Regions from separate parts of the Shewanella sp. 1311 genome, predicted to be linked through region 1. Evidence: predicted binding sites of a transcription regulator. Region 1 holds the regulator's gene; each other region holds the start of a gene.
What was found. The regulator MetJ, encoded in region 1, represses methionine synthesis genes. The targets are predictions, from matches to a motif close to TAGACGTCTAGACGTCTA.

Region 1 (11,113 bases):
TATTGATCTTATTCACGTATTTCAACGTCAGTCTTAGGTTTTAGTTGCGATAGATCACACCGAGCTTCCCCATGTGGTTTACCACAATATCCGCCTACCTCTTTCGGGATAACAATCTTTGTGGATGAGCAGTGTATTCAGCGGATGCTGGTATTTTGAAGATATGGCGGCGCTGTTTTTACGCTTTTATAACTAAAAAAGTAATCAAATCAGTGAGCAAACCTCTGCTCGATGGCGCCACAAATGGCGACTGACGGGTGGGATGAGCGTGATGGAGGTAACCATGATTGAGCTTAATAGGCGAACCTTTTTAAAGGGAGCGGGAGCGAGCAGCGCCACGTGTGCGTTAGCCAGTCTGCTGCCGGGCAGCTTAGCGGCATTAGAGAATAAGCAGCTAAAGGGCATGGGCAAGGAAATTGCCAGTATTTGCGAAATGTGTTCAACCCGTTGTCCGATTTCGGCGCGGGTGATTGAGGGCAAAAACGTCTTCATTAGTGGCAACAAGGCCGCTAAGTCCTTTGGCGGTAAAGTGTGTGCCCGTGGCGGCGCAGGCCATAGCTTACTGTACGATCCACAGCGTATCGTTAAACCGTTAAAGCGGGTTGGCGAACGTGGCGAAGGCAAATGGGCCGAGATCAGTTGGGATGAGGCTTATCAACTTATCGCCGAAAATCTAAATAAAATCAAAAAAGAACATGGCCCAGAAGCCGTGGCATTCTCGTCAAAATCGGGCTCACAAGAAAAGCATTTGTTTCACCTCGCGACCGCCTTTGGCAGTCCCAATATCTTTACCCACGCTTCGACTTGCCCTGGTGGTTATGAAATTGCCGCTAAGGCTATTTTTGGCACTAAGGTCAAACGAGATTTAAGTAACTCTAAATACATCATTAACTTCGGCCATAACCTGTACGAAGGCATCAATATGTCCGAAACCCGCGGCATGATGGCGGCGCAAATGGACAAAGGTGCCAAGCTGGTGGTCTTCGAGCCAAGATTCTCCGTCGTGGCCGATAAAGCCGATGAATGGTATGCCATTCGCCCCGGAACCGACGTGGCCGTCGCCTTGGCGTTATGCCATGTATTGATTGAAGATAATCTTTACGACAAGGCATTCGTCGCGCGCTATGTGGAAGGCTTCGAAGCCTTTGCCGCCGAAGTGAAAGCTTATACCCCTGAATGGGCCGAAACCATTTCCGATGTACCTGCCAAAGACATTCGCCGCATCGCCCACGAATATGCCGCTAAAGCGCCCCATGCCGTGGTCGATTTTGGTCACAGAGCCACCTTTACCACCGAAGAGTTTGAGATGCGCCGCGCCCTGTACGCCGCCAACGTCTTGATTGGTAATATTGAGCGTAAGGGCGGGATTTATATCGGCCAGAAACCCAGTGATTACAACAAGCTTGCCGGTGAAGCGGTTGCGCCCGTATTGGCCAAACCCGGCGTGAAAGACATGCCAAAACCAGCAGCGAAACGAATCGATCAAGTGGAAGAACAGTACGCCATGATGTGGACATCGGGCGGCGTCTACCAAACCATTCTCGATGCTACCTTAAGCGCTGTGCCTTACCAGTTACACGGCTGGGTGATGTCACGCACTAACCCAATGCAAACCATGACAGACAGAGCACGCGTTGTTGAAGCGATGAAAAAGCTCGACTTTATCGCCGTGTGTGATGTGTATATCAGCGAAACCGCCGCCTATGCGGACGTGATTTTACCTGAATCGACTTATCTTGAACGTGATGAAGAAATTGCTGATAAATCCGGTAAAAATCCCGCCTATTATGTGCGCCAACGTGTGGTTGAAACCTTAGGTGATACTAAGCCTTCTTGGCAGATCTTTAAGGATGTGGGTGTGGCTATGGGCCTTGGCGAGTTCTATCCATGGGAAAACATGGAAACCCTACAAATGCTGCAGGTGAACCGCGACACTGACCTGCTGCGCCGTATCAAAGACGAAGGTTTTGTGAGTTTTGGTAAACCGCTCATGCTGCGCGAAGCCAAGATGGTGAATGATTTCACTCAAGCCTATCCAGGCGCACGGCCAATGGATGACGACGGCACTTACGCCAGTGCACTCACCTTTAAAACCCCGAGTGGCAAGATTGAACTCACTTCCGCGAAAGTGGAAGCCATGGCACCGGGCCGTGGGGGGATCAAGTTCCGCGAAGTGCATCTTAAAAAAGCAGATGAGCTGTACTTTATCCAAGGCAAAGTGGCGGTGCACACCAATGGCGCCACCCACAATGTGCCTATGCTCGCTAACCTTATGTCGGATAACGCTGTGTGGGTTCACCCTGTTACTGCGGGCAAATTAGGGATCAGTAATGGCGACCCAATCCGCCTCACCAGCAGTGTTGGCACAGAAGAAGGCCATGCCTTAGTCACGCCGGGCATTCGCCAAGATACTGTGTTTGCTTACATGGGCTTTGGTTCTAAAAACAAAGAGTTGGTCAGAGCAACGGGCAAAGGTGTCCACTGCGGTAACTTACTGCCGCACGTGACGGCTCCTGTGTGTGGCATGACTGTGCACACCACGGGCGTCACGCTGGTAAAGCGCTAATCGGAGGCTTAAATGAATAAACGATATGTAATGGTGCACGACGAGAATAAGTGCATCGGCTGCCAAGCCTGTAACGTGGCGTGTCGCAGTGAAAATGGCGTACCCGAAGGCGTTACTCGTCTGCAAGTGCGTGTGGAAGGCCCCTTTGGTGAGATGCCCAATCTGCATTTCAAATATCACAGGGTATCTTGCCAGCAATGTGAAGATGCGCCCTGCGTTAAGGTATGCCCAACGGGCGCAGCCTATGTGGGTGAAGACGGCATTATCTCTATCCATACCGAGAAGTGTGTCGGCTGTATGTACTGTGTGGCAGCGTGCCCCTACAAAGTGCGCTTTATGAACCCAGAAACCAAGGCGGCGGATAAGTGTAACTTCTGTAAAGACAGTCGTTTAGCGCGGGGCGAAGAGCCTGCTTGTGTGACTGTGTGTCCAACCGATGCCTTAGTGTTTGGTGATGCCAATGATCCGCAGAGTGACGTGGCCATCATGCTCAACACTAAAATCACATACCAAGATAAAACCCATTTAGGCACTAAACCTAGGGTATATCGCGTTCCTACCAAAAGAGGGGGGATTTGATTATGAACAATACTTGGGGCGACATGGCGCAATATGATCCTATCACTTGGCACTGGGTCATTGCCGTTTACCTGTTTATGGCGGGGTTATCCGCGGGCAGTTTATTGATTGGCATTGGTTTACGCTGGGCGAATAAGGAACTCAGCGCGGGAGCTGAAAGCAGCATTCTTAAGGCGGCAGCCATTATTGGGCCTGTGGCGATTAGCTTAGGTCTAGCTTGCTTAGTGTTTGATTTAACCAAACCCTTCCACTTCTGGCTGATCTTAATTCACTATAACTTCCAGTCCGTGATGGCCATTGGAGTGCTGGCGCTACTGGCGTATTCTCCCTTAGCCTTTGCGTACGCCATTATTGTGCTGCGGGATGATTTACCAAAATGGGGTTTGGGTTTCTTAACGCCCATCGCTAAGTTACTTATGCCATTTCGAAAGCTGATTGAAGTATTGTTGTTTGTCCTTGCCATTGGTGTAGGGGCTTACACTGGCTTCTTAATTTCGGCGATGAATGCTTACCCTATGCTCAACACTGCGGTACTGCCTGCGCTGTTTTTAGTGTCGGGTTTATCGGCGGGCGCTGCGGCAAATGCGGTACTGGCACTCTTGCTGTTTAAGACCGATAGCCATGATAAGACTTTGGCTAAGATGCACGGGTTAGAATTGCCTGTGATGGCGATTGAAATCCTGTTCCTGTTCATGTTGTTCTGCGCCTTGTACTTCAAGGGCGGCGCAGCGGCTGCGGCTTTAGCGTCGTTAACCTCTGGGCTATGGGCAAGCGTGTTCTGGATTGGCGTCGTCGGGATTGGTTTTGGTATTCCATTGCTGTTCATGTTGTTACCCGCAGCAACTCGCCACACTAAGGGCGCGATGATCATGGTGGCCTGCGCGAGTTTAACCGGCGTGCTCGCGCTAAGACACTTTATTGTGTATGCAGGGCAAAGCTATTTAAGCTGAGTGTAAGTTGACTTTACATATTGATAGATAAAGAAAAAGCACTGACAATGTCAGTGCTTTTTTATTGTTTGAATTTTGAGAAGGTTTGCCAGTACAAGCAGGACGCTTATTGGGGTAAGAGTTCGATAACCGACTTCACCGTTAGCACTAAGGCGCTGATACTGCACAGGACTAAGGTCGCCATTTTTGTCTTCTCTTTATCGACACGGCCTACCAATCGCCCCGCGACTAAATACCCTAAAAGTACTGAAGGCAGCAATAGTAACGACAGCCACAGGTGCTTCAATTCTAATAAACCAGTGATCGCCAGAATGACCATAGCTATGGTGGAGCTAAAAATGAAGAAGGCCGACAGGGCGGCGCGAAACTGCGAAGCGTCTTTGCCTGACAATAGAATCGCCATCGGCGGACCACCAATAGCAGCAATATTACCGAAAATCCCCGAGACGACACCCGCGCCGAAGAGGGTTTTCTTATTCACGGGTAGGCTGAATTTATACAGGCTAAGGATCACCGCGACCGCTACAATGGCGGCGATGGATAACCCGAGTATGGGCTGAGGTGCAAACAGCAACAGACTCGCGCCGATAAAACCGCCGGGCACGCGACCTATAAGTGCATATTGCAAGCCATTGAATTCTAAATGACCACGCTCACGCACTAAGGTCAGCAGGGCGATGGAGAAACCCATAGCAATAACAGGCGCAGGTACGAGCTGCGGATCGACGATATACAGCAAAGGACTGGCGACAACCGCTAGGCCAAACCCAATCAGGCTCTGGGTTAAGGCGCCAAGAAACACGACCAGCGAGGCTAAGGCGAGTGTCTGTGGATCTATTAGAGAAAACATAGGATTCCATATAAACAAAAAGGGATCGTTAACGATCCCTATTGATGAGCACTGTGATATGACTTTGAAAGCGACAAGTCGCTATTCCATGTCTTCCCACTCGATCCCCATCTCGTCCATCAGCAACTTGGCTTCGGCGGGAATGCTGTCTGGGCTATCTTTTGACAGATCTTCATCGTTAGGCAATGGCTGGCCAGTGTAGGCGTGCAAAAATGCCTCACACAACAGCTCGCTGTTGGTGGCGTGACGCAAATTATTGACCTGACGACGCGTACGTTCGTCCGTAAGGACCTTAAGCACTTTGAGCGGAATAGACACAGTAATTTTCTTTACTTGTTCATTCTTCTTGCCATGTTCAGCATAGGGGCTGATGTATTCCCCATTCCATTCAGTCATTGACTCACCTGTTATAACGCTAAATTCGGGGCAGATTTTAAACCCTTACAAAGAACAGTCAAATTATTGCTACTATTTCTTTGTGATTGCAAACAGATTTCTTTATGTTCAGACGTCTAAACGTCTTCACGCCTATTGACGATGGCCTTGGGCTTAGGTACATTTAGACGTCCAGACATCTCTATCAGTCTACCGAATTTAGGAGTCCACCCATGGCAGAGCGTCAATTAGCCACACTGGCAGTGCGTCAGGGTATCGAAAGCGATACTCAATATGGTGCAGTTGTGCCACCGATTTATTTGTCGACTAATTACGCCTTCGATGGTCATAAAAATCCCCGCGAATTCGATTACAGTCGTTCAGGCAACCCAACGCGCTGCATTTTAGGTGAAGCATTAGCCCAATTAGAAAAGGGCGCCACTGGCATAGTGACATGCACTGGCATGGCGGCCATCACCCTAGTGACCACATTGCTCGGCCCTGATGACCTGTTGGTGGTGCCCCATGATTGTTACGGCGGTTCTTACCGTTTATTTACTAACTTGGCGAAGAAAGGCCAGTTTAAGTTGATTGTGGTCGATCAAAACGACAGCCAAGCGTTAGCCGCCGCTATCGGGCAACATCCTAAGATGGTGTGGCTCGAAACCCCGTCTAACCCGCTATTGCGTGTGGTGGATATCGAAGCCATTGCCAAGGCGAGCCATGAGGTCGGCGCGCTGGTGGTGGTCGATAACACTTTTTTATCGCCGATATTGCAACAACCCCTATTATTAGGCGCGGATATCGTTATCCACTCCACCACTAAATACATCAATGGTCACAGCGATGTGGTTGGCGGCGCTGTGGTTGCTAAAGATGCACAAATCGGCGAAAGCTTACATTGGTGGTCGAACACTCTAGGCTTAACGGGATCGGCATTTGATAGTTACTTAACCCTGCGCGGCCTACGCACCTTAGCGGTGCGAATTCGTGAACATCAAGCCAATGCCCAGCGCATTGTTGAGGTATTGACGCAAAGCCCTGTGGTGAGCAAAGTTTATTACCCTGGTCTTGCGGATCACCCTGGTCACACCATTGCAGCCAAGCAACAAAAAGGCTTTGGCGCTATGCTGAGTTTTGAGCTCAAGGGCGGCGAGGCCGAAGTCGTGGCCTTTTTAGGTGCACTTAGCTTATTTAGCGTGGCGGAAAGTTTAGGTGGCGTCGAAAGTTTAGTGGCCGTGCCCGCCACTATGACCCACAGAGCCATGGAGCCGCAGGCGCGTTTTGAGGCAGGCATTAAAGACACCCTATTGCGTTTATCGGTGGGTATTGAAGATGCCGCCGATTTAGTTGCAGATATTCAAGCAGGATTAGCCGCCGTTGCGGCTTGTCAGTAGAGGAATAATAGATGGCACGTTGTCACTTACATAAATTTGGTGGCTCCAGTTTAGCGGATGCCGATTGTTATCGTCGAGTCGCCCATATCCTGTTAACCCACGGTCATAGCGATGACCTTGTGGTGGTCTCTGCGGCGGGTAAGAGCACGAATTTCCTGTATAAATTATTAGCGCTGCGTGATGCGGGTCAGCTGTGGCAAGAAGAATTACAAGTGCTGACCAGCTACCAACAAGGGTTGGTAGAGCAGTTATTGTCGAACGAACAAGCCCGCGATCTGCGCGAGCGTTTGGCGACAGATCAGGCGCAACTCATCAGTTTATTGTCCCTCGACGAACGTAACGAATACCAAGTTAACCATGTGGTGAGCTTTGGCGAGCGTTGGTCGGCGCGCCTGATGGCGGCGCTGCTGCGCGAATCTGGTGTGGCGGCAAGCCATGTGGATGCCTGTTCAATTTTAGTGGCCGATGAAGCCGCCGTGCCGCAAATTCGGGTGCAAGAATCCCGCGCTAAAGTACAAGCGCTATTGGCCGCACATCCCAATGAACGACTAGTGATCACAGGATTTATCTGCGCTAACGAGCGCGGCGATACTTTATTACTTGGTCGTAATGGTTCAGATTTTAGTGCCAGCTTGATTGCCAGCCTTGCCGATATTGAGCGCGTGACCATTTGGACCGATGTGGAAGGGGTGTTCAACGCTGACCCGAATAAGATCAACGATGCTAAATTACTCAAAAGCATGTCACTTGCCGAAGCTGACCGCTTAGCGCGTTTAGGCTCGCCAGTATTGCATTCGCGCACTTTGCAGCCTTTGTTTAATACCGAAGTGAGTTTAGCGGTGCGCTCAAGTTATGCATCACACACCGACTTTACCTTGATTGCGCCCCATAGTTCGTCGGCGAGCGCACCTGTGGTGACTAACCTCAATGCTGTTGTGCTGTTCGGCTTTAAGCTTACGGGAGAGTTAACTCGTTTATTAGATTTATTGATTGCCGCGGGTTTAACGCCATTGGCCCATTGGACCTCTGCCCATCAAAGGGTTGAGCTTGCCTATACCGCTGAAAATCAAAAACAAGTGCAAAGATTGCTCGATGCCGAGGCACAAGCATTAGGGATCAGCGAACAACAGATCAACACAGATCTCGGCCTAGTGGCGTTAGTCAGTGCCGATGCAGAACATTATCGCCGCAGTTTTGCTCGTTTATTAAGTCGTGATGCTAAACCTTTGTTTAGTGGTGACTTAAGTTTAGTGACGCTGGTGCCCCAGTCGCAGGTGAATCTGTTAACCCAAAAGGTACACCGCCGCTGCGCTGGGCCGCGTAAACGCATTGGCGTCTTACTGCTCGGCGTGGGCAACATAGGTGAGGCTTGGGTCGATTTATTTAAGTCGGTGTCGCCATCACTGGATCATGAACTCGAAGCCAGCGTTGAGTTAGTCGGTTTAGTCAGTTCGAGTAAAGCCTTGATTAAATCCACAGGCATTAATCTTGCCGCGTGGCAGACTGAGTTTAATACCGAGGCTACGCCTTGGCAGTACGAGCACTTGTTCGAACAATTAGAACGGGTTAACTGCGATGAGCTGGTGGCCTTAGATATCAGTGCCAGCGCCAGTTTGACGCTGCAATATCCAGAGCTATTCGAGCGCGGCATCCATGTGGTGAGCGCGAATAAACTCGCAGGCTCGGGTCCACTGCCTTTCTATCGTGAGTTAAAGCAGCAATTGGGTAATCGTCGTTTATTTTGGCGCTATAACGCCAGCTGTGGCGCGGGTTTGCCTATCCAACATGCGTTAAATGATCTGCGTAACAGCGGTGATAGCGTTGAAGCCGTGGGCGGGATTTTCTCTGGCACCTTGTGTTGGTTGTTTGAGAAATACGATACCAGCAAGCCTTTCTCTGAATTAGTGATTGAAGCCAGAGGCTTAGGTATCACTGAACCTGATCCCCGCGACGATCTGTCTGGTCGTGATATGCAGCGTAAACTGCTCATTTTGGCCCGTGAAATTGGCCTTGAAATCGAGCTTGAAGATATTGAATTACGCTCATTAGTGCCAGCCGATTTGGCCGATATTCCCTTAGATCAATTTCTCACCCGCATTGCCGAGTTAGATGCCGATCTGCTGCAACAATACGGTGCGGCGGCGGAGCAAAATAAGGTGCTCAGATACGTGGCATCCTTAGATAACAGCGGCCCAGAGCTTAAAGCTGAAGTCGGTTTGCAGTGGATTGATGCCCATCATCCTTACGCTAATTTGACCCCCGGCGATAACGTGTTTGTGATCCGCAGTGCCTTCTATCAAGGCAATCCGTTGATCATCCGTGGACCGGGCGCCGGACGCGAAGTGACAGCGGCAGCGGTGCAGTCGGATCTGACGCAGATCTGTCGCGATCTCTTGCAAGAGTAGACTGAAATTCAGCAGCTTAAAGGACTCATTCGAGTCCTTTTTTATTGGCTAGAATAAATCTATCGAATTAACCGAGATTAAATGCGGTTTATGGGGATTTTTTGGCTTGACTTACATCTCAGTTTCTCTAGTATATGGACATGTAGACGTCCAAACGTCCATTTGAACTAATTCATACTAGCAAAGAGTAGCGCCAAGGGCGGTTGAGGAAATACACATGGCTTTTCATCACGCACAACATTCACAATCGCTGAACCAGAGTTTGTCTGAGCTTAATGGCGATATTAATGTTTCTTTTGAGTTTTTTCCGCCATCGACCCCCGAAATGGAACAAATCCTGTGGAACTCTATTCGTCGTTTAGAGCCGCTTAATCCTAAGTTTGTGTCTGTGACCTATGGCGCTAACTCAGGTGTGCGCGACCGCACCCACGGCGTGATTGAGCGTATTCAACAGGAAACCGACCTTATTGCCGCGCCGCACTTAACCTTAGTTGATGCTAGCGATGAAGAGCTATTAGAACTGGCTAAGCATTACTGGAAGTCGGGCATTCGTGACATAGTGGCACTGCGGGGTGATTTACCTGCGGGCAGCCCTAAGCCCACTCGTTTTGCGGTGGATTTAGTACGTTTGCTGCGCTCAGTGGCCGACTTTGATATTTCCGTTGCAGCCTATCCAGAAGTGCATCCCGATGCGAGCAACGCACAGGCGGATTTGATCAACCTTAAGCGTAAGATTGATGCGGGCGCTAGCCGTGCCATTACCCAGTTTTTCTTCGATGTAGAATCTTACCTGCGTTTTCGTGACCGCTGCGTTGCCGCCGGTATCGACGTTGAAATTGTGCCAGGTATCTTACCTGTGACTAACTTTACCCAGTTAAAACGTTTCGCGGGCATGACCAATGTGTCGTTACCGGGCTGGCTACACAAGCAATTCGATGGTTTAGAAAACGATGCCGGTACACGCCAATTGGTGGGTGCAAACGTGGCAATCGATATGGTAAAAGTACTGTCCCGCGAAGGCGTGAAGGATTTCCACTTCTACACCCTAAACCGCGCCGAACTGACCTATGCGATTTGCCATACGTTAGGTGTGCGCCCTAAGTAAGCTATTATTTAACATGTTCTAAAGATTAAAGCGCTGATGAGAATCAGTGCTTTTTTGCTTTTAAAATCCTATCTGTGTATTCACTTCAATTGTATCGGCTTTGCCTTATCTTCTGTTCTTGCTAATCGTATTTTTGATGATTTTATAAAAAATTAATCGGATTATTTTTCATTTATTTAGCTTAAAAATCCCCTTGAAAATGGGTCATGGTGTTATGTAAGTCAGTTTACTTAGCCTGCTAACTAAGTATAATGCTTAGCACGCTAACTAAGTGGGTGAGCAAGATGCAAAAAGAATTAGAGCGATTGAAAGAGTTATCACTGGCGGAGCATTTAGGCCGTTTGCATCGATTGTGGCGTACCGTGGCCGATGTCGAGCTGGCACCTTTGGGATTAACTCATCCCCGCTGGACGGCATTGTGGAAATTACTGCGTTTAGGCGACAGCGTGAGCCAGAAAGTGTTGGCCGATGCCTTAGAAATTGAATTGGCTTCGTTAATGCGCACCTTAGGGCAATTAGAAGAGCAAGGTTTAGTCGAGCGTCATTGCTGCGACAAAGATAAGCGCGCAAGGATTGTGACGCTAACGCCTGTGGGATTGGATGTATTAAAGCAAATGGAAGCGCGGATAATTCAGGTGCGCCGTGAGTTATTAGCTGGGATCAGTGCCAGCGAGCTCAGCGAATTTGAACGCATTACTAGCCTGATTAGTGACAACGCCAGCGCCAAATTGGCCAAGGCAACAGCAACCATTTTGTGAGAAAGAAGATGACACCGGATCAACAGTTTGCCCGTTTAGTAAAATTTGCCATGTTCGGCTTTGTGATGGTTTTTGGCTATTTTATGCTTGCCGATACTATGATGCCATTAACGCCGCAAGCTATGGCG
Region 2 (11,113 bases), 1.5 Mb from region 1:
ATTAATCGACTCGATACTGCCGCCTGAATTAACTGCCAACTACCGTCGTAACCGTCTTCATAAAATAACGTCGCGCCCATTGCCGTTGCGGGGAGCAATAAATGCAATACATCGCCCGAGGTTTCTAAATCTGAACCCGCCCAACTATTGCTGCTTATCATAAGTAGGGCAGCACAAAGTAATTTTTTCAAGGGTGATTCCTTTTTAGAATAATTTTCAAGGCGAAGTTTATACCTTGATCACTAGCCGAATGCAAAATTGCGATACATCTATATTCAAAATGAACAAACAAGTTATGCTAAGCTCATTATTAGCTATTGATTTTAATGCGAACAGGAAACCTTTTTTGCTACGTCCATTCCGATACTTATCATGTACCTTGTTGCTGCTCTTACTGCCGCTCAGTCTCGCTATGGCAGAAGAACAGACTCAGGTTGATAAAATATTTGAGAGATTTGAAAGCGGTGAACCCATGACCCGTGAAGAAATCGAAAGCAATCTAGCATTATTAAGCAAACTGATTGCAACCGACGATGTACTCCGCAATGAAAAGCTACAGCTACTAAAATGCTGGGATCAAAGTGCCGAAACGGATACAGACATAGCACAGGCAGTTAAGAATACGAGTCAAACACTCACCCTTATTCCACCAACGGCTTCCGCGCATTTCATCACCGACCTCATGCTTTGTCATTCTTGGTTTTTGCAGTTAAATGGTGATGTAGATAGCGCAATGGAAGGCTATAACCTCAGCGTTAAGCGTGCCTATGAGCATGAGGATCTTAAACTCATTGCCGACTCACGCAGCCTTCGCGGCGCTCTGTATTCCTATATTGGCGATTTTTCTGCGGCATTAGACGATCTGATAACTGCACAAGATCTCTACGAGTCACTGAATTTAACCGGCTGGGCTAACATCAATCTTGCCGATATGGCCACCAGCTTTAGACGTTATGGCGATCCCCAAAGTGCGATCCGTTATTACACTAAACTTAAAGCAGTTTATTTAAAGAACAATAACCAAGAACAGGCAATGAATGTCACCTCAGAGATAGGCCTGGCCTTAGATGAACTAGGTGAACATCAACAAGCTATTGATCACTTCTTGCTAAGCTACCAATACTTTAAGGAACATCAGCTGGAAAAAGTGGCCGCCACTATGGCGACGGATATTGCCTTTAGCTTAATCAAACTCCATCGTCTTAATGAAGCGGAAAAATATTTAACTGAAGCCGCAGCTGTGATTAACGAAAAAGATCATGCCGCTTATAGCTTTATGAAGCTCTTTATGGGCAATATCAAGTTTCAGCAAGCACGTTATAAAGAAGCGCTTACCGAACTCGAACAAGGGGAAAAAGCCTTTCGAACCCTGCAAAATGATCGGGGACTCACTCAACTATTACAGCTAAAAAGTGACGTCTATGCGGCCATGAATAATTTACCTGCGGCCTATGGCGCATTGCAGGAATTTGTCGCCCTCACCAAAAAGATCGACGACAACTCCTTCTCACATCAAACCACAGAATTAAAAGTGAAGTTTGATACCACTAGGATTGAATCTGAAAATCAACGTTTGATTGAAAACCAAAACCTTAAAGAACAAGAACTCGCGCTACTCGAGAAGAATAAATCATTACAACACATTATTTTATTATTGACGGGCTTTATCCTGACAATAGTGTCGATATTTGCGTATAAACAAGTACAGAGAAATCGCCAACTGCAGGTCATCGCCCTCACAGATTACCTCACCAAACTCCCTAATCGTCGGCATATTTATGCCCAAGCCGCGCAGTATTTTCAGCAAGCCTTAAAACAACAAAGCCCTTTTTCGGTGATAATCTTTGATGCGGACCACTTCAAGAAAATTAACGATAACTTCGGCCATGAACTGGGCGATCGCGCCTTACTGACGATCGCAAGCGCAGGTAAAGCCCTAACAGGTAATAAAGATCTTATTGGCCGTATCGGTGGTGAAGAGTTTTTAATTCTCTTACCCAACACGGATGCTGAACGTGCTTGTGAACTTGCCCATCAGTTGCAAGCTCATATTAGCCGCCTAGGTGCAGAGGATTTACCCGCTGAACTCAAATTGACCGTTAGCGCAGGAGTCGCAACCTTAGCGCCGCAACCAAATACTGAAAATACTTATCAAGACAGAGACTTTGCCAGCCTACTGAAACGTGCCGACGATGCCCTTTATGAGGCTAAAAATGCGGGAAGGAATTGTGTTAAAGCTGCCAAAAATGAGGCTACGTGCGAGAGTTAAACAGCTTTATGCCAAAACACTTGATGCTGTAAGGGCGGTGGCAGAGCACCAAACCATGTCTGATATAAACGACTAAACTCCCCTGAGTCTTTCATTTTCTCAAGCTCAGTTTGCCAACTCGTGACCGTGGCCGCCGACGTCCCTTTAGAAAAGGCTAAATACAGATTAATCTCAGATACTACATACACTTGGCGTATATCGGCCTCACTCGCGCCCACTTCTTCGAGTATCTGCTTTACCGCAAGATCCGCTTGGCACCAGAAACGAATTCGAGAGAACAGTAATTGCTTCGCCGATTGCTGCGGAAAACTCGCCACCAGCAAATTATCCACGCCCGCTTGTTGTAACAGCTGCGCCCCTGCAGATTCTCGATAAACCCCCACAATATCTTTAGATTGAAGTTCGGCAAGTTGATCGAGTGCAATGGGATCTGCCGCCCTCGCATACAAAGCAATTTTGCTGGTTGCAATCGGGCCGATAAAATCGAAATGATCTTCACGCTCGTCATTAATAGACGTCGCAAAAAGTAAGACATTCGCCAAAGTATTAGCAATCGAATACGCCCGTGCCCAAGGTAACACATCAATTTTTTCACTCTGGCCCAGTCTCGATTGCAAGATATTGACTAAGTCCACCGCAAAACCTTGGGGAACGCCATCTTGCTCGTAACTCATGGGAGGCCAAGCTTCGGTCACCAATTTCAACTTATCAGGCGCCGCAAAAACAAGATTAGGCATCAGGCCTAGTAAGCTCATCGCAAGAAAACACGCCCTAAGGGGAAACGCACTCAGCATACGGATACCAAACGGGAAACATTAAACCTAATCATAGACTCAATCCCTGCTGCAAATAAACATATGCCCAAAGAAAATAGCCTCTCATTCACGCTCACTGAGCAAACTCGTCCGTAACAAGTGAAAACTTGCTATCATATTGCCACCTAGCCAAGAGCCTCACTGCAATGAATCCATGTCGACTTTAGCCAATCAAATCCCCAACCAATCCTATGCCAGCACACTGTCGCGGCTCGCGTTGCAAATAAAAACGTGGGGAAAAGCACTCGGATTTGCACAAGTTGGCATTTGCGATACAAATTTAACGGCCGAGGAAGCCAAACTCCAAGCATGGCTAGACAAAGGATTTCATGGCGAAATGGCGTATATGGCCACCCACGGGATGATGCGCGCTCGACCGCAAGAATTGCATCCGGGCACAGTGCGAGTGATATCCGTACGGATGGACTATTTACCACCCGAAGCAGGCTTTGCCACTAATCTCACGGATCCCAACTTAGGTTATATCTCCCGTTATGCAGGGGGCCGCGACTATCACAAGTTGATCCGCGCTCGGCTTAAAAAACTGGGGGATCAAATCAGTGCAGAGTTAGTTGCTCTCGGTTTCGATGCCGCCGATTTCCGTCCCTTCGTCGACTCAGCGCCCGTGCTCGAGCGCCCATTAGCCGAAAAAGCCGGTATCGGCTGGACAGGTAAGCACTCACTCATACTCAACCATGAGGCGGGTAGTTGGTTCTTTTTAGGTGAGCTGCTGATCAATTTGCCTCTGCCTGTGGATATTCCCATTCAAGAAGGCTGCAACAGTTGCGTCGCCTGCATCACCTCCTGCCCAACAGGTGCAATCGTAGAACCCTATGTGGTTGATGGCAGACGCTGTATTTCCTATCTCACCATCGAGCTGCAAGGCGCCATTCCTGAAGAATTTAGGCCACTCATGGGCAATCGCATCTATGGCTGCGATGATTGTCAGCTCGTGTGCCCCATCAATCGCCAAGCGCCGCTCACTGCCGAAACCGACTTCCATATTCGCCCGCAGTTAAAGCAGCCTGACCTTCTCAGTCTTTTTGCTTGGAGCGAGGCCGAATTTCTAAAGCAAACCGAAGGCAGCGCCATTCGCCGAATTGGCCATAAACGCTGGCTACGTAATATCGCAGTCGCGCTGGGTAACGCCCCCGCAAGCCCAAGCATTATTGCCGCGCTTAACGCTCGCAATGACAACGAAGATATCGATGAGATAGTGCGTGAACATATCGAATGGGCGCTCAATGCTCAGCAATCGCGCCTTGCCGACACCGCTGCAACTGAGCAACAAAAAGCGCGCCGCAAAACCGAACGCATGGTGCGTATTGTTGAAAAGGGTTTACCTCGAGATGCTTAAGATGTCCTCGCCAATCAATACCGATGCCACTGATTCATCATCATAAAGCTAGAGTCGTTATTTGCTCAGCACGCCAATTGAACCTTGATATTAAACATTACCAATCGACCTTCGAGTTTGCCTTATTCGCAAGTGATAAAAGACAACGGATGCATAGGCATCCGTTGTCTTTTTACTCATTAAGCTCAGTTTAAAACTCTCACTCAAGCATAAATATTAGCCAAGGCGGCGACGCAGTTCGCGGGTAGCATCGACCATGTTTTTCAATGCAGGTTCGACTTCATCCCAAGTACGGGTTTTTAGGCCACAATCTGGGTTGACCCACAGTTGACGCACAGGTACTTTCTGCGCGGCTTTCTCGATTAAGTGCACCATGGCCTCCACACTTGGGGTGTTTGGTGAGTGGATGTCATATACACCGGGGCCAATTTCATTTGGATATTCAAAATCTTCAAAGGCGTTGAGTAACTCCATCCGTGAACGCGAAGTCTCGATAGTGATCACATCGGCATCCATGGCAGCAATCGCGCCAATCGTGTCGTTAAACTCGCTGTAACACATGTGAGTGTGGATTTGAGTCTCATCAGTCACGCCAGCAGCGCTGAGTTTAAAGGCATTCACCGCCCAATCTAAATAGGTTTGCCACTCACTTTGCTTCAATGGCAGACCTTCACGGAAGGCAGGTTCATCGATTTGAATAATGCCAATCCCCGCATTTTGTAAATCGACCACTTCATCACGAATAGCCAGCGCCAGTTGTGTCGCAATAGCTTCGCGGCTGATATCTTCACGGGCAAATGACCAATGCAAAATCGTCACTGGCCCCGTCAACATGCCTTTTACGGGCTTGTCGGTGAGACTCTGGGCAAACTCAGCCCAATCGACCGTCATGGCTTTTGGACGACTCACATCGCCGTAAATCAAGGGTGGCTTAACACAACGTGAGCCATAGCTTTGTACCCAGCCATTTTTACTAAAACCAACGCCGGCTAACTGCTCGCCAAAGTACTCCACCATGTCGTTACGTTCGGCTTCACCGTGCACAAGTACGTCGATACCCAGTTTGAGTTGGCGATCGATAGTATCGCGGGTCACTTGCTGTAACTGCTCATTATACTGAGCATCGTTAAGCTCACCCTTGCGCCAGCGGCTGCGTAGTCCGCGGATTGCCGGTGTTTGTGGGAACGAACCTATGGTCGTGGTGGGTAACAGAGGTAAATGGTATTTTTGCTGCTGCACGCTTTGGCGCACACTGAAATCATTTGCCCGCTCATAATCCGCAGCAGTTAATGCGGCAACGCGATCAATCACTTGTTTATCTGCAGCCTGCGCTTTGGCTTGGCGACGAGCGATACAAAAAGCACTGATTTTCTGTGCTTCATCCGAGCTAGGCGCCAACAATAATTGGCGAATTTTGCTCAATTCCAACAGTTTCTGCTTAGCAAAGGCCAACTGCTTGCGCAGCACAGGTAATAGTTTGGCTTCAACATCTAAATCGACTGGGCTGTGCAGCAATGAACATGATGTGCCAATCCACAAACGATCGCCTAAATCACGCGCCACAGCGCCAATACGCTCGGCAATCAAATCGATTTCTGCCGCCCACACATTACGGCCATTGACCACACCCGCCGACAAAATTTGCTCACTGCGCAACGCATTTGCAAACACAGCCAGTTGTTCTGGCGCTGTAACTAAATCTAAGTGCAAACCAGCAACAGGCAAGGCAGATACGAGGGCTTGATGATGCGTAATACCGCCATAATAACTCGCTAAGAGAACCTTAACGTTAGCAGTGCTTAATGCTTGATAAGTCTGAGTCATCGCCGCTTGCCAATGCAGGTCTAATTCTAATGCCAGCACAGGCTCATCTAACTGTACCCATTCCACACCTTGGGCGGCGAAACGCGCCAGAATGTCAGCATAAGCCGTTAATAAATTCGGTAATAAACTTAACTTATCGAACTCTTGGCCGACGGTTTTAGCAAGGTATAAGTAACTGACTGGGCCGAGTAGAACAGGTTTGGCTTTATAGCCTAGCGCTTGCGCTTCGCTGACTTCATCAAAAAACTGCTCGTAAGCAATCGAAAACTCTTGGTTTTGCGTCAGCTCAGGCACCAGATAATGATAGTTAGTATTAAAATACTTGGTCATTTCAGAAGCTGGCGCATCTTGGCCCGTTGGCGCTCTGCCGCGGGCAACACGGAATAGAGTATCGAGATCGATAGCGCCTTCGCCGCGGTGGCGATCAGGAATGGCATTTAAGGTCGCACTTAGGGTCAGTACTTGATCGTAAAAGGCAAAATCCCCCACGGGCACTTGCTCAATGCCCGCTGCGGTTTGCCACTGCCAATGGGTACGGCGCAGTTCGCTCGCCACTTCACGCAGTTCAGCTTGAGTGATCTCACCACGCCAGTATTTTTCTAAGGCAAATTTCAATTCACGACGACGCCCGATGCGGGGAAACCCAAGACTATTTAATTGCATACCCTATCTTCCTTTATTTGAGATAAGCCAAATTCGGCACTTGCACCCACCAGATTGTGTTCTCTTGGCACTTTTCAACATTTCCGCCTTGATAAACAACAATGGGCGTCTGGACGTCTAGAAGTTTATTGTGTTAGTCTCTATTCCAGCAACCGAATTGATTTCAAGCACAACATGAGCGAATTTCACCTGGAGTGAACATGATCGAACTAAGACATCTGCGAACCTTAATGGCCCTGAAGGAAAGTGGCAGTTTGGCGGGCGCAGCCAAAAAACGTTTTGTCACTCAATCCGCACTCTCCCACCAAATTAAGGAGTTGGAGCAAAGGATTAACTCGCCTATTTTTGTGCGTAAGAGTAAGCCGCTGTCATTCACCCAAGAAGGTGCACGCCTGCTTCATCTCGCGGAAGAGATTTTGCCTAAGGTGTTAGAAACCGAGACAGATCTTAAGAATGGCCTTGAAACCGAAACCAATCAGTTGCGTGTCGGCATTGAGTGCCACAGCTGTTTTCGCTGGTTAATGCCTGTGATGGAGCAATTTAGACAAGACTATCCCCAAGCGGAGTTAGATCTGTCGAGCCGTCACTTGTTCGACTCGCTCAATGCCTTGGAAATGGGTGAACTGGATATAGTGCTGACCTCAGATCCTGTACCTGGGCATTCACTCGCTTATCAGCATTTGTTTGATTTTGAAGTGAAGTTAGTGGTTGCTAAAGATCATCCTCTAGCAAAAGAAGCCTATGTCAGCCCTAAGCAATTAGCGCGTTTACCGATAATTAGCTATCCCGTACCGCTGACGCGTTTAGACATTTATCGCCACTTTTTAGAACCTGCGGGCATAGAAGCGGGTGAGCAAAAAACCTGTGATTTGACCATGATGTTATTGCAACGTATCGCCTGCAAAGATGGTATCGCTGCCCTGCCGAACTGGTCGATAAATGAAGGTCACGGCTTAAGCCTTACTACGGTAAAGCTAGGACAAGAAGGCTTAAAACGGCCTCTATTTGGCGCCTATCGCCGCCATAGTGGTAACTCAACATTGATCCAAAATTGGTTACAACTGGTGGCGAGTGAAGGTTTATCCCGCCAGCAGAAGACAAATTAACACAGGTGAAACCTAACAAAAAAGCCTGCTGATGCAGGCTTTCTTATTGAATTGTATGATTATTTCATAGGATCAAGCAGCTGTTTAGCGAATCTCAAAATTACAGCGGATTCATCAACAATCCACGCATAGACAAGACACGGCGCAGTATCAACCCTGATGAATTAGGATTACGGGTCTGACGCAAATTATGGGCGATCATAAATTCTTGACGCAGATCCTGATCGAGATCTAACGCCTCGAACGCTTCGATGGTTAAGGTCTGTTGTTGATTATCAATCAATGACTTAATCACACTTAAAGGAAATGACTGTTCGGCATTAGCATTTAAATAGGCAAAGGCCGTAAGTGCGATAATTTGCCCGAACACACTGAACAGAGCTAAGGTTTGTACTTCGTCAGCATCAACCTCCACACCTTCCATCTCCGCTAAACTATCCACCGCATCAGTTGCAATATCTTCAGTCAGCTTCCAATAACCTTGGACCAACTTTTTATAGGGCTGTGGTAGTTCATCGAGGCGTTCTTTTAAATAGAACGTAAAGGCGTAGCGATAAATATTAACTTGACCTAAGCGGACCAAAGCTTCTTTCAAAGAGCGCGTCTTAGGGTTAATCACCCCAGATGCCTGTGCGGAATTACTGCGCATTAACATGTGCGCCGCTAATGCGGGATCGCTCGAGATAATGTCGATCACGTTACGAATGTCGCCTTCAGCGAGGATCGCTTTTTTGAGTGGAATTAAAATCCCTCGGCGGCCAATCACTTGCTCTTCATTCGCTATGATAGCTCTAACTTGAGTAAAAACCTGTTGCTCAAGATCTGTCATAAGACACTTTGCACCTGTTTATTAGCAATAAGATGATTCGGTTACTCTTCACATCATACCCAAAATTTAAAGAATTTCAGTACTAAGTCGCACAATAGCCTAACGAAAATAATAAAAAAATGACTACCTTATATGTAACGTCAAATGGCGAAGCAAATAAAGTGCAGGATATGGAGTTATAATCACATGTTTTAAAACAATTTTAACATTTCCATTCTTTAGTAGTCGCGAACAATCCCGTCTAATGATTTATCTCTATTTCTTCAACGCGGGTGAGCCACACTCAACAATTCCTATTCGCATTTCATTGCAATATGCCTTCCATTACATTGCCAGTTCAACATAAGTATTGAAGCATAGCATTCCCGCTATATAGTAGACTTTTTGGCTCATTACTACTCATCAGCCAGATGTCACAGTTTTAGCTGCACTTCTTCTGTCATGGCCATCATTTAGTATCAAGACCTCGTGAATCTTGCCAATATAAGGTGACACAATCAAAGGGGGTACAATTCAGCCTCAAACTGATATCAAAGTGGAAATGTCTTCGTTTGAAATTAGCAAACAAACAATCCATTTGAAAAGAAAAATCAACTTAAGTATCATGGTCAAAACGTAGAGTTTTTTGCTCAAAGCACGGAAATAGTAAGCAGTTTTGACTGTTTCAGATAAAATATCGGAGAGAAACGTGAGATACAGTAAATTTACCATTGCTTTGTTGTGCTTGTGTGCAAGTAACTCGTACGCCTTAGAGTTGATAACAGCAACTGAAAACCAAACAGTAAACCAAATCGAACAAAAGTTTGATATTGATAACTTGTTAATATCTATAAATGATCGTTTATCTAATCATAAGAAAAGTGAATATGATTATGAATCACTATTAACAAACATCAAAAACGAGAAAGAGAATTATAACAAGGCAATATTGGCATTACCCAATGCTATTTTAACAGAAAGTGACCCGAGCAATTACTTCAAAGGAATCGAAACCTTAGTAAAAAACATTGATTCACTTGAAAAGAAATCAGTCGATGACGAAGTTAAAAATAAAGAAAACTATCAAGATATATTAAAACAATACGAAGTTGTTAATAGTCAACGCACCCAAAGAAGCGCACAGCTTTTTGCATTAAAAAAAGAAATTGTTAATCGTATTGTTGCTGAGTTATCTAGTGTTGATAGTGTTAAGTTAGTTGACCTAGAAAGCTCCATGACCTGTTCTAAATTTCAATCTATAAATGATTGTTTAAAAGATACCGAAAAGTATACAGTTAAAAACACGATTAATTCAGATCCATTCCTTAGTGATAAAAGTGTACTGCTATCATACAAGGTTATTGATGCAAGTATGAATATGAATGGTGAACTGCATTACAGAGTCAATATGACGTTTAAACCGTCATATAACAACAAAATAGAATCATTACTCAATGAAAAACTGGGCCTGAAGTCCACAGTCATTACCCTTACGAGTAACGTTGATGCAGACTGGTATGTCGATGGTGCTAAGGTTGGTACAGGTAAGAAAATTTACCCCGAAGTTACCTTAGGTAAGCATGGCATTGTTGCATCATACAAAACCATGAAAAAATCAACCATTGAAACAGTAGAAACCAATGCAATTTTTAACTATAAATTTGGCAAGGTAGAAGATAAATCCGCTACTGATAATGAAGAAATTAAGAGCATAGCGAATAAGTCAACTGCTGATGAGACTAAGCCTAATCAGACTAAGCCTAAATTAACTATGTATGCAAATAAAGAAGACAGTACATCGAAAGAAATTAATATAAAAAATGAGACGACTGTCGATAACAGCGATAAAAATAGCTATGAATATTATCTTGGTATTAAACCGCTAAATAAAGAAGAACAAGATAAACAATTTAAGAGTAAATAATTGCAAACAAGCAGCCTTTATATTCAGTTAAAGGCTGCTAAATTAGCTCATTTAGTCAGATATTAAAAACGATAACCAAGGGTTAAACGAATATCGCGACCACGGCCTGAGTAATAACCATTATATATTCCACCACCATAATAGCCTGCGCTAACATAGTCTTTATCAAATAGGTTATCGATACGCAGGCTGGCAAGCCAGGCATCACGATTGTAGTTCAAGGCTAAATTGCCGAGCACGTAACTGGCCAGCTTATCACCTTCGTTAGCGTTATCGCCTTCGATAAAGCGGTTACCAGTATAAATTGCTTCGGCAAATACTTGGAAATGCTCAGCAAAATCCATGCT
Region 3 (11,113 bases), 410 kb from region 1:
GTTGAAGAGTTTCATTCATGCCTCCTGAGTTCTGTTTCTGCTGAAACTAAGTCAAGTTTCTTACTTTCAGATATCAATGAAGGCTCAATTAAATCATGGCTATGTCCAGAAATTGAAGGTGATGTAACGGAAGCTCAGAAATGGAAATTAACCAACTTCTTAAATTATTGCACTGACTTAGTTATATCCTTTATCTCCGATAAAAATACTATAGAATCGTTAGATATTTTAGCTGACCTAGAAAAAGAAATTGCTACTGCTGCTTTGAAGTTTGAAGTAGAAGAGTTTCCTAATGTCTTTTCACTAGATCGTTACCGCTTGCTAAAAGGTTACACTGAATTGTCACAATCAACGATAGAGTTGAACGATGTTGATCAAGTTTATTTAAATTCTCGCGGCGAGTCGAAAATCATTAATAAGAATTTTCATCTAACCAAAGATGATGTAGATGCAATTCTTATCGAGAAAGTTGAGAAAAATACTAAAACTGAAATATTAGTAATAAAAAAAGCTGATTTCATTGGAAAGTCAATGTGGGATTTTTTACGTAATAAATCTACTATTTCTGCTCGTATCACTCATGAAGACTGGCTCAATAAATTTCATTCTAGAGTTGAAATTGTAGCTCCTGGAGATGGACTTCTATGTGATCTAGTTACTACAGCATATTTTGATAAAAAAGATAATTTAATCGACACGAAGTTCGAAGTTAAGTTCGTTCATAACAAAGTTGAAGTGATGGATATTCAACAAGAGATGATGTATGACAACGAGTAAATCAAATCAAGATGCTTGGCTAATACTTTTGTCGGAATACTTGTTTATTTTCCTACCTTTTCTAGTAATAGGTATTATTAAAATATATAAGTCTGACTTCTCAACATTTTTTCAAGCCGCTGACTGGAGCTTCGCTGCATCAATTTTGTTTGGTCAAGTAATCGTAAAGTTGGTATCAGGGTCTGTGATACACAAAAAGTCGAATTGGCAAAGAGTAGTTGTTTTACTTTCTTTTATTTTAGTTTTGGGCTTAGTTCCTAGCCTAATTGTATTGGCATTAATTCTTATTGATGGTGGCACCTCTAGTTTTTTAGTAAATATGCAGCTTGTTCTCTTTACGTTAGCTTCTGGTGTTTTTTTCTTCGTTGGCAGCGCGGCGCACACTATGATAGACGAGGGTTAACAAGGATGTGAAAATTGTGAAAATGGACGTCCATCGTTAATGGCGCGGTAGTTAATATCCTGTTATGCTTGAGTTAAACATTAAACAAGGAGGTTTGTATGCCGCGCCCTCGCAGAACCCAGATAAGCCTTGAAGATGCGCCTTTCTATCAAACCATAAAATAAAAGAAATATGGCAGATATTATTATCTGGGTTCTGGTTTGATAGATGGCTGATTTTTGAGCCTTGGATGATTAAAAATTGATTCGATATCTATTATTCGTATTCTTTGCTCTTGTGGCATTTTTGGGCAATGCGGTAGCTGGCGAATATCAGCTTGATTGGCATGTCCCTGACGAGGAGTTGATTTATCACTCCTGCGGTTGTGCTGATTCCTGTTGGGTTGCCGAGGTTCGCCAAGCTAAAGTGGAAAAACTGATTATCGCCAAACTGAGATGCGACTGCGAAAAACTCTATTTTACTGATAAAACTGGTGTAGAACGGGTTGTTGCTGAAAACTGTGATGACTTAAACACCGACAATAAAATGGATTTGATCCCAGAGCGAATTAATCAACTTCAGTCACATTTAAATACCCCTCGTTAACTCTTTTTATCATTGTGTTGAATGGGATTTCACAATTTTTATCTTTAGGAAATTGCATGAAAAAATTAGTTTTTTTGGTACGAGCATAGTGCTTGCTTTGACACTTGTTATCGGCCTTGCAGTTGATTTGATAGTTGAATTTAAGTCTGAATCGATTTTTATGCAGATGAATATTTTTAGCTTCAAGTTATTATTTTCGTTACTTAGCATGCTTTGTGTATATATTGCTATTGCAGTCACTTTTAATTTTAAAGTGTTACCTATGCTTATAGGTAAAGATTATCCGTCAAATTACTTTAGGTGGTCTAAGTTTCGATATCTAGAAGTTTTCTTTTTATTTAACTTATGGTCTATGGGTGATCTACAATATTTCACCGTCGTAATAGTTAATTTCGCTTTGGTTGAGTTGATACACTTATATTTAGTTTATAAAAGTATCAATAATAAGCTTGAGTCTACTATATAAATTGGTAAGTTGAGGACAATAAGGCGTGTGGAGTTGGCATAACTCTTTCAATGCGAAAAGTGAATTCTAATATCAGAGAAGTTCACCGATCCCCGGCGAAGTTGTCGAAATACGCAGATAAAAATGCCGTGGCGGCATCATGGATGATGGCGCAGGCTCGGGGGCACATGGATGTGCCATCTGAGCCGTTAGGCGATTTTTATTGGAGTATGAGACAGGTAACTAATGCATGTAACTTCGTTAGGGGCGGCAAGGGGAGATGCAAGAGGGGGATTGCTGTTGATCCCCTTCTTGCCCTGGTGTGGAATGGAATTCCACGACTTTGATTTTGATTTTGATTTTAAATTTAAAAATTAAAACCAAAAAATTAAGGGGTGATGACTTGACTCAGCCCCTTAATTCCACATTTTGTCTAATTTCCCAAGTGAAACTTGGGCATTAACGAGTACCAATGATTACTCGGGATCATAATCTAACACTGGCGCCAGCCACTTCTCCGTCTCAGCTACAGTCATCCCTTTACGCTTGGCATAATCTTCCACTTGATCGCGGCCTATGTTACTCACACCAAAGTAGCGTGATTTCGGGTGGGCAAAATACCAGCCTGATACTGCTGCTGTGGGGAACATGGCGTAGCTTTCGGTGATGTTCAAGTCGATAGTTTCATCGGGCTTGAGCAAGTCCCATAACAAGCCTTTTTCGGTGTGGTCTGGGCAAGCTGGGTAGCCCGGTGCGGGGCGTATGCCTTTGTATTTCTCGCGGATTAAGGCTTCGTTGCTTAACTGCTCGTCGGCCGCATAACCCCAAAACTCTTTACGCACGCGTTCGTGCATCCGCTCGGCAAAGGCTTCGGCCAAACGGTCGGCTAAGCATTTGAGCATGATGGCGTTGTAGTCGTCGTGGTTGGCTTCAAAACGTGCCACATGTTCGTCGATGCCGTGGCCTGTGGTCACCGCAAAGCCGCCCATGTAATCGGCGACGCCTGAGTCTTTTGGCGCAACAAAGTCAGATAGACAGAAGTTGTCGTTACCGACACGCTCAAGCTGCATCCGCAGGTGATGTGTGGTCATTTCGACTGTGGTGCGCGACTCATCTGTGTAGAGCTCGATATCGTCGTAATTGACTGTATTGGCAGGGAATAAGCCGATAACCGCTTTCGCCGTGAGCCACTTTTCTTCGATGATTTGTTTGAGCATGGCCTGACCATCGGCGAACAGCTTTTGCGCCTCGACGCCGACCACTTTATCGGTGAGGATTTCAGGGTAATGGCCATGCAGTTCCCACGAGCGGAAAAACGGTGTCCAGTCGATACGCTCGACTAAATCTTCTAACGGATAATTATCAAACACTTGGCGACCGAGCACGTTTGGCGTGAACGGGGTGTAATTGGCCCAATCGTGTTGGCAGCGGTTTTCACGGGCCGCTTCGAGTGACACTATCTCTTTGCGCTTGGCTTGGGATAAACGCTTAGTACGCATGTCGTCGTATTCGGCATAGGTTTCGTCTATGGTCGCTTGGCGTGTTTCGTTGTTGATGAGTTTACTCACCATAGGCACGGCGCGGGACGCATCGGCGATATAAATGGCGCCATGGGGATAATGGGGCGCAATCTTCACCGCTGTGTGGATTTTTGAGCAAGTGGCGCCGCCGATAATCGCCGGAATGGTTAAGCCTTCGCGGTGGAAGGTTTTCACGTTATGCACCATCTCGTCCAGACTCGGCGTGATGAGGCCCGACATGCCGATGATATCGATATTGTGTTCTTTCACGGCGTCGAGAATTCGCTCCACCGACACCATCACACCTAAATCGAATACCTCAAAACCGTTACAGGCGAGCACCACGCCGACGATATTTTTGCCGATATCGTGCACGTCGCCTTTTACCGTCACCATCAAGATCTTGCCGTTAGATTGGCCTTCAACCTTTTCCAGCTCGATATAGGGGTTTAAGTAAGCCACGGCTTTTTTCATCACCCGCGCCGATTTCACCACCTGTGGCAGGAACATCTTGCCTGAGCCGAACAAGTCGCCGACCACGTTCATGCCGTCCATCAAGGCGCCTTCAATCACATCCAGCGGACGTTTCGCTTCTTGGCGGGCGGCTTCGGTATCTTCATCGATAAATTCGGTAATACCTTTCACGAGCGCATGGGATAAGCGTTGGCTCACTGGCCAGCTGCGCCATTCTAAATCTTCTTTCTTACCCACCTGTGCGCCATCACCGCGGAATTTCTCTGCGATTTCAAGTAGCTGCTCGGTATTGCTTGAGCCTTCAACTGGGCAGGGCAAGTTAAGCACTACGTTTTCGACCCGTACTTTAAGTTCAGGATCGATATCGTCGTAAATGGCTAACTGACCCGCGTTGACTATGCCCATGTCCATGCCGACTTTGATGGCGTGGTACAGGAACACCGCGTGAATTGCCTCGCGCACTGGGTTGTTACCGCGGAACGAGAACGACACGTTCGACACACCGCCCGAAATCATCGCGTGGGGCAGGGTGGCTTTAATCGCTTTAATGGCATCAATAAAATCGACGGCATAGTTGTCGTGTTCATCAATCCCTGTGGCGATGGCGAAAATGTTCGGGTCGAAAATGATGTCTTCGGGCGGAAAGCCGACCTTATCGACCAATACCCGATAGGCGCGGGTACAAATTTCGATTTTACGCGCCTTAGTGTCGGCCTGACCTTGCTCGTCGAATGCCATGATAATGGCGGCCGCGCCGTAGCGTTTCACTAAGGTGGCTTGCTCAATAAACTTGGCTTCGCCTTCTTTGAGGGAAATAGAGTTAACTATGCCCTTGCCTTGAATACATTTGAGGCCAGCTTCGATCACTTCCCACTTAGAGGAGTCGATCATAATAGGTACGCGGCTGATGTCAGGCTCAGAGGCAATCAAGTTCAAAAACTTGTGCATGATCTCGGCGCCATCGAGCATGCCTTCGTCCATGTTGATGTCGATGATTTGCGCGCCGCTTTCGACCTGCTCGCGGGCGACATCGAGCGCTTGCTCAAACTTGCCTTCTTTGATCAACTTTAAAAACTTAGCCGAGCCTGTGACGTTGGTGCGCTCACCCACGTTAACGAACAGGGATTGGGCGTCGATAGTCAGTGGTTCCAAACCGGCAAGGCGGCAGGCTACGGGAATATCGGGCAACACGCGCGGGTTATGTCTGTCGACCGCTTCGCGAATAACGCGGATATGTTCAGGCGTACTACCACAGCAACCACCGATAATATTGAGCATGCCTTCGCGCGCCCAATCTTCAATCACGTTCGCCATGTCCTCTGGGGTTTCATCGTAACCGCCAAACTCGTTCGGCAGGCCTGCATTTGGATGCGCCGACACATAACATTCGGCGATACGGGATAATTCTTCGACGTACGGGCGCAGCTCTTTTGGCCCAAGTGCACAGTTAAGGCCGATAGATAAGGGCTTGATATGGCGCAGGGAATTATAAAAAGCTTCGGTGGTTTGACCCGTAAGGGTACGACCTGAGGCATCGGTAATGGTACCCGAAATCATGATTGGCAATCTGTCTTTAGAATGCTGACCAAATAAGTCATCAAATACCGATTCAATCGCAAACAGTGCGGCTTTGGCATTTAAGGTATCGAATATGGTCTCGACCATAATGATATCTGCGCCGCCTTCAATCAGCGCCTTAGTGGATTCTCGGTAAGCGCTGACTAACTCATCGAAGCTGACGTTACGATAGCCTGGGTCGTTCACATCAGGGCTAATCGAACACGTACGGTTAGTGGGGCCTAACACACCGGCGACGTAGCGCGGAATGCCTGTTGCAGCAAACACTTCATCACAGGCTTCACGGGCGAGGCGCGCGCCGACTAAGTTAATTTCGGCGGACAGCGACTGCATGTCGTAGTCGGCCATGGCGATAGTCGTAGCATTAAAGGTGTTGGTTTCAATGATGTCGGCACCGGCGTTTAAGTAGTCGGTGTGAATTTGTTTGATGATGTGGGGTTGCGACAAGACCAAGAGGTCGTTGTTACCTTTGACATCTGTGTGCCAATCTTTAAAGCGTTCGCCGCGATAGTCCTCTTCTTCCAGCTTGTAGCCTTGGATCATAGTGCCCATGGCACCGTCTAAGATTAGAATGCGCTCAGCAAGCTGTTTACGAATGTCTGCCAATATCTGGCCGGCTTTGGTAGAGGGTATCGTCATAAATAATTACCTTAAATACAGCTAAGTTAAGTCCAAGCATCGACCCTTGTTATGCAAAGTGCATTTTATTCTGGTCTATCGACATTTGTTTTTGGATACTTGTTTTTATAAAATGTTTTTGGACATTTAAACGTATAGACGTCCATAATACGCGACTTATGATTGTCAGGGCAAGGTCAAAATTGACTGACGACAATTGAGTCCTATCACCACTTTTCACCCAGTTTAACGGCTCTTTTTTTAGGACTAGTTGTAGAGCTAGTTGTTGGGCTAGGGCGTAATTGAGTATATAGGACGACGGGTCTAATGTGGGCTTTCAACAAAATGTGCCATGAGTGATAGACATAGGAATACGATGAAACAAGTTCGATTGTTATTGTTACGCCACGGCGAGTGTGAAGGCGGCGCCATTTTACGCGGCCGTGTGGATGTGCCTTTAAGCGAAAAGGGCTGGCAGCAAATGTCGGCTGCTGTTGAGGCGCAGGCAAGTACCTGCAGCGCGATTTATAGTTCGACTTCACGCCGCTGCGCCGAATTTGCCCAAGCCTTTGCCGCCGAGCTGCATTCGACGGCGGCGCTGGTATCTGAGTCAAGGCCATTGCAGGCGCAGTTTTTGTCGGGTTTACAGGAAATCGACTTTGGCGATTGGGACGGTTGTCGACTCGATGAGCTGTATCAGCAAGAGGGCGAACGTTTAGCGGCCTATTGGCAAAACCCTTGGCAAACACCGCCGCCTAATGGGGAGACTATGGCCAGTTTCGAGTCGCGGGTGAATGGCGCAATTGACCAGATACTTGCCGCCGAGTTTGAACGATTGACCGTCGACTCAGATAACGCCGAGCTGGCTGCGGGAGCGGGCGTGGCTGCCAAAGTATGGGTCGTGACCCACGGCGGAGTGATCCGTCACTTAATGGCGCGCGCCCTTGGGGTTGAACGGGCGGTGGGATTTTACAGTCAACTCGATTTACCCGTGGCGGCCGTGGTGAGCATTAATGTGCTGCAAGATGAACACGGCGTTTGTTACTGGCGTTTAGATTGGCCGAGCGGGCGCTGCGAGTGATCCGCGTTGCCCTAAGGTGAAGATTTTTCTTGTCTTACCAGCGTGATTGTCGATTGCCTATTAAGGTAAATATAGGATAATGCTTTTTCCTGACGTCCCCGACGCACGCGGCCTTGCAAGGCTTGCGATAGCGTATCGGATGACGTCACAGAAATAGGTGTTGGGAGTTTTGAGTGGTGCGAGTGTGTTCTGTGGCAACGATTGCCAGCGTACACTGCAAAGGCTTGAAATCAATCTCAACATAATAGGGAATCGGGGAGCTGCTTGTCAGTCAGCCCGAACTGTGCCCGCAACTGTGAGTAACTTTTTATATTGTTTTTAATACAAAAAGTGACGAGTCAGGAGACCTGCCTATTTCTGTTATCGCTGCGTGCAGCCTTAGTTCTCGAGCGGGTGACTCGAGGGAGCCGATGACAATGTGCACAACCTTTATTAATTCAGGTTTGGACTCGCTAGGAGCACCACTTTGGTGAAACTCTCTGCCATCCAAACGAGCCATGCTTTGAATGACAGCGACACTCGCCCATCAGCGAGCCAGACGGTCGCGCTCGATGTCAGCCAGTTAAGCTGGTGTATCGATGGCAAAACCATTCTTTCCAATATTAACTTTGCGCTGCCAACGGGGCAGATGTTGGGTTTGATTGGGCCTAACGGTGCGGGTAAGTCTAGCTTGCTACGCTGTTTGTATCGCTTTGTTCGCCCGACTCAGGGCAAAATTACCCTGTTTGATCAAGATATTGAGCGTTTATCGCCCAAAGCGTTTGCCTGCCGCGTTGCCGTAGTGCAGCAAGACACGCCGCACTATTTCGATTTAACCACAGAGCAATTGGTCAGCATGGGCTTAACACCGCATAAGGGCATGTTCGATACCAATTCGAGCTGTGATGGCGAGCGCATTGCCAAAGCCTTAGAGAAAGTCGGCCTGAGTCATAAGATGCATCAACAGTACGAGCACTTATCTGGCGGTGAAAAGCAGCGTGCCTTAATCGCCCGTGCCATAGTGCAGCAGCCGCAACTGCTGATCCTCGACGAGCCAACCAACCACCTCGATGTGCGTTATCAAATCCAAATCCTCGAATTGGTGCGTAGCCTTGGCATCAGCGTGATTGCCTCTATTCACGATCTCAATTTAGCCAGCGCCCTGTGCGACAGTTTGTTGTTGATCCATAACGGTGAAGTCAGCGCTATGGGCACGCCAACTGAGGTATTAACCGAGGCGCGAATTGGCGATGTGTTCGGCGTGTGCGCTCAGGTGTCGACCCATCCACAACATAAAAAGCCCTTAATCAGCTACTTTTATGGCTACCATGATTCGACGCACAGCATGGCTGATGCTTTGGCTGAGCGAGGCGAGGGCGGATGATTCAGGGAGTAAACAGCATTTCATCTTACATTTGGGGCGTATCGTGACACCTTTGACGAGACAACAACTGATGCTGGTCGCATTAGGCATAATCACTTTGATAACCCCCATTGCCGCCACGAGTTTTGGCGCGGCGAACATCAGTTTTATGGATGTTATCCAAGTGTTTATCAATAAAATGGCCAACCTCACTCAAGCCAATGGCATGACGGAGCGCATCGTGATGGAGCTCAGACTGCCGCGTATTTTACTGGCCTTTGTGGCAGGGGCGGGTTTGTCCTTGGCGGGCAGTGTGCTGCAAACCGTTACCCGCAATCCGCTGGCTGACCCTTATTTGTTTGGCATTAGCTCAGGCGCGTCCTTTGGCGCTGTGGTGATGTTGACGTTATTCACTGGCTCTGGATTTTTTGAGAATGCGGGTATGGCGGCGAACTCGGGGATTTTTAGTGGTTCGGGCGCCTTGTCGGGTTTGCTTTGGTTTAGCTTGCCCTTCGGCGCTTTTATTGGCGCCAGTTTGTCGGTACTGATAGTGCTGGCCTTGTCTGGCCTTGGGCTCAATAGCCAAGTGGAACGCATGTTGCTCTCAGGCGTGGCGACCTCCTTTATGTTTGGCGCGTTAACAAGTTTGTTGTTGTATTTCGCCAGTCCGCAGGCGACGGCTTCTGTGCTGTTTTGGAGTTTAGGCAGTTTCGCCAAGGCCAGTTGGTCCTTATTAGTGCTGCCAACACTGGTGATTGGCGCGAGTTTGTTCATTATTTTAGGCATGAAACGGCAGATCATGGCGTTGCAGGCGGGGGATGAAACGGCGCATACCTTAGGGGTGAATGTGCCTAAGCTGCGGCTCAATATGTTGCTGCTCTGCTCCTTGATTACCGCTATTTTGGTGGCTACCTGTGGCGGTATCGGTTTTGTCGGGTTAATGATTCCCCACACAGTACGCATGCTGTTTCCCGGTCGTCAGCCGATTTTATTAACGGCGCTGGTAGGCGGCTTATTTATGGTGTGGATTGATGTATTAGCGCGCTGTTTATTGGGGAATCAAGAGTTGCCCGTGGGCATTATCACGGCGGCCATAGGTAGCATGTTCTTTTTGCTGATTTTGCGTAAACGTAGAGTCATGGCGTAAGCACCTAGTCAGAACGTAATCCTAGAGTCATCTAGCAAGCGCAGACTGGCGGGATAATCAGCATTTCTGTTGATATCTGCCCCGCGATTGGAAATGCAAAATTGGACATGTTAGTCATAGACGCGGGATGCGTTGTGGTTATTTAAGATAATAAGTGGAGTGTGGATGTCTCAGTCAGCCGTGTCTTTTCAAATCAGCACTGTGAGCAAAGCGCAGGATCCATTGATCCAGCAGAAAATAGATCTTAAGACTAAGCCGCCCGGCGCCTTAGGTCAGCTCGAATCCTTAGCCTTACAGATTGCCCGCGTGCAAGCGACTGATTTGCAACAAACGGATCAGCCACAAAATACTGTGCTGAAAATTGTTCATCCAACCATGTTAGTGTTTGCGGGTGATCATGGTATTGCCGCAGAAGTCGTGTCGATTGCCCCAAGCGAAGTGACGCGCCAAATGGTGCAAAACTTTGCCCATGGTGGTGCGGCGATTAACGTTTTTTGTCGGCAGGTGGGCTTTAGGCTCGAAGTGATCGATTGCGGCATTTTAACGCCAGTCGAAGGGGTTGAAGGCATTATCGATCAACGTCTTGGCGCGGGCACAGGGGCAATTCATTTAGAGCCCGCAATGGCGCTGGAAACCGTCGATAAAGGCTTTGCGATGGCGCGCGATTTGATTGAACGTCACCATCAAGCAGGTTGTAACTTAGTCGCCTTTGGCGAAATGGGCATAGGCAATACCTCAGCGGCGGCGGCCATTATGGCGGCGATCATGCAGCTGGATGTGATTGATTGTGTCGGCCGAGGCACGGGCATTAATAGCGAAACCTTAGAACGTAAATTGATGCTGATTGAGCTTGCGTTATTGCTGCATCAAAGCGCCTTAACTGGGCCCAAATCAGTGTTAGCTTGTCTAGGTGGCTTTGAAATTGTGCAGATGACGGGGGCTATGTTAGCTGCCGCCGAGCGTAAAATGCTGGTGGTCGTGGACGGTTTTATCGCGACAGCGGCAGCATTAGTCGCGGTGCAAATCGCCCCTAATGTGCGTGATTATTTGATTTTTGCCCACCAGTCAGACGAGCAAGGCCATCAGCGGATGTTAGAGTTTTTGCAGGCGAAACCTTTATTATCCCTCGGGCTAAGATTAGGC

Region 2: the regulator MetJ is predicted to act here: its motif matches at 7,039-7,056, upstream of metE (5-methyltetrahydropteroyltriglutamate--homocysteine S-methyltransferase).
Region 3: the regulator MetJ is predicted to act here: its motif matches at 6,549-6,566, upstream of metH (methionine synthase).

What each region holds. Positions count from the first base shown of each region.
Region 1 covers NZ_CM181686.1:3,265,854-3,276,966, forward strand. Annotated here, with positions in the region: gene phsA (thiosulfate reductase PhsA) at 284-2,566, shown strand; gene AC5YB3_RS14710 (4Fe-4S dicluster domain-containing protein) at 2,579-3,145, shown strand; gene nrfD (NrfD/PsrC family molybdoenzyme membrane anchor subunit) at 3,148-4,095, shown strand; gene AC5YB3_RS14720 (sulfite exporter TauE/SafE family protein) at 4,202-4,945, opposite strand; gene metJ (met regulon transcriptional regulator MetJ) at 5,027-5,341, opposite strand; gene metB (cystathionine gamma-synthase) at 5,554-6,717, shown strand; gene AC5YB3_RS14735 (bifunctional aspartate kinase/homoserine dehydrogenase II) at 6,729-9,122, shown strand; gene metF (methylenetetrahydrofolate reductase) at 9,340-10,227, shown strand; gene AC5YB3_RS14745 (MarR family transcriptional regulator) at 10,512-10,985, shown strand; gene AC5YB3_RS14750 (HlyD family secretion protein) at 10,994-11,113, shown strand, end outside.
Region 2 covers NZ_CM181686.1:1,781,364-1,792,476, forward strand. Annotated here, with positions in the region: gene AC5YB3_RS08090 (phosphatase PAP2 family protein) at 1-191, opposite strand, end outside; gene AC5YB3_RS08095 (tetratricopeptide repeat-containing diguanylate cyclase) at 347-2,269, shown strand; gene AC5YB3_RS08100 (substrate-binding periplasmic protein) at 2,266-3,063, opposite strand; gene queG (tRNA epoxyqueuosine(34) reductase QueG) at 3,239-4,441, shown strand; gene metE (5-methyltetrahydropteroyltriglutamate--homocysteine S-methyltransferase) at 4,658-6,928, opposite strand; gene AC5YB3_RS08115 (LysR family transcriptional regulator) at 7,129-8,034, shown strand; gene AC5YB3_RS08120 (HDOD domain-containing protein) at 8,135-8,863, opposite strand; gene AC5YB3_RS08125 (hypothetical protein) at 9,552-10,766, shown strand; gene AC5YB3_RS08130 (TonB-dependent receptor) at 10,829-11,113, opposite strand, start outside.
Region 3 covers NZ_CM181686.1:3,675,215-3,686,327, forward strand. Annotated here, with positions in the region: gene AC5YB3_RS16355 (hypothetical protein) at 1-777, shown strand, start outside; gene AC5YB3_RS16360 (hypothetical protein) at 764-1,180, shown strand; gene AC5YB3_RS16365 (hypothetical protein) at 1,421-1,765, shown strand; gene metH (methionine synthase) at 2,687-6,421, opposite strand; gene AC5YB3_RS16375 (histidine phosphatase family protein) at 6,777-7,481, shown strand; cobalamin riboswitch at 7,685-7,850, shown strand; gene AC5YB3_RS16380 (ABC transporter ATP-binding protein) at 7,951-8,844, shown strand; gene AC5YB3_RS16385 (FecCD family ABC transporter permease) at 8,813-9,970, shown strand; gene cobT (nicotinate-nucleotide--dimethylbenzimidazole phosphoribosyltransferase) at 10,136-11,113, shown strand, end outside.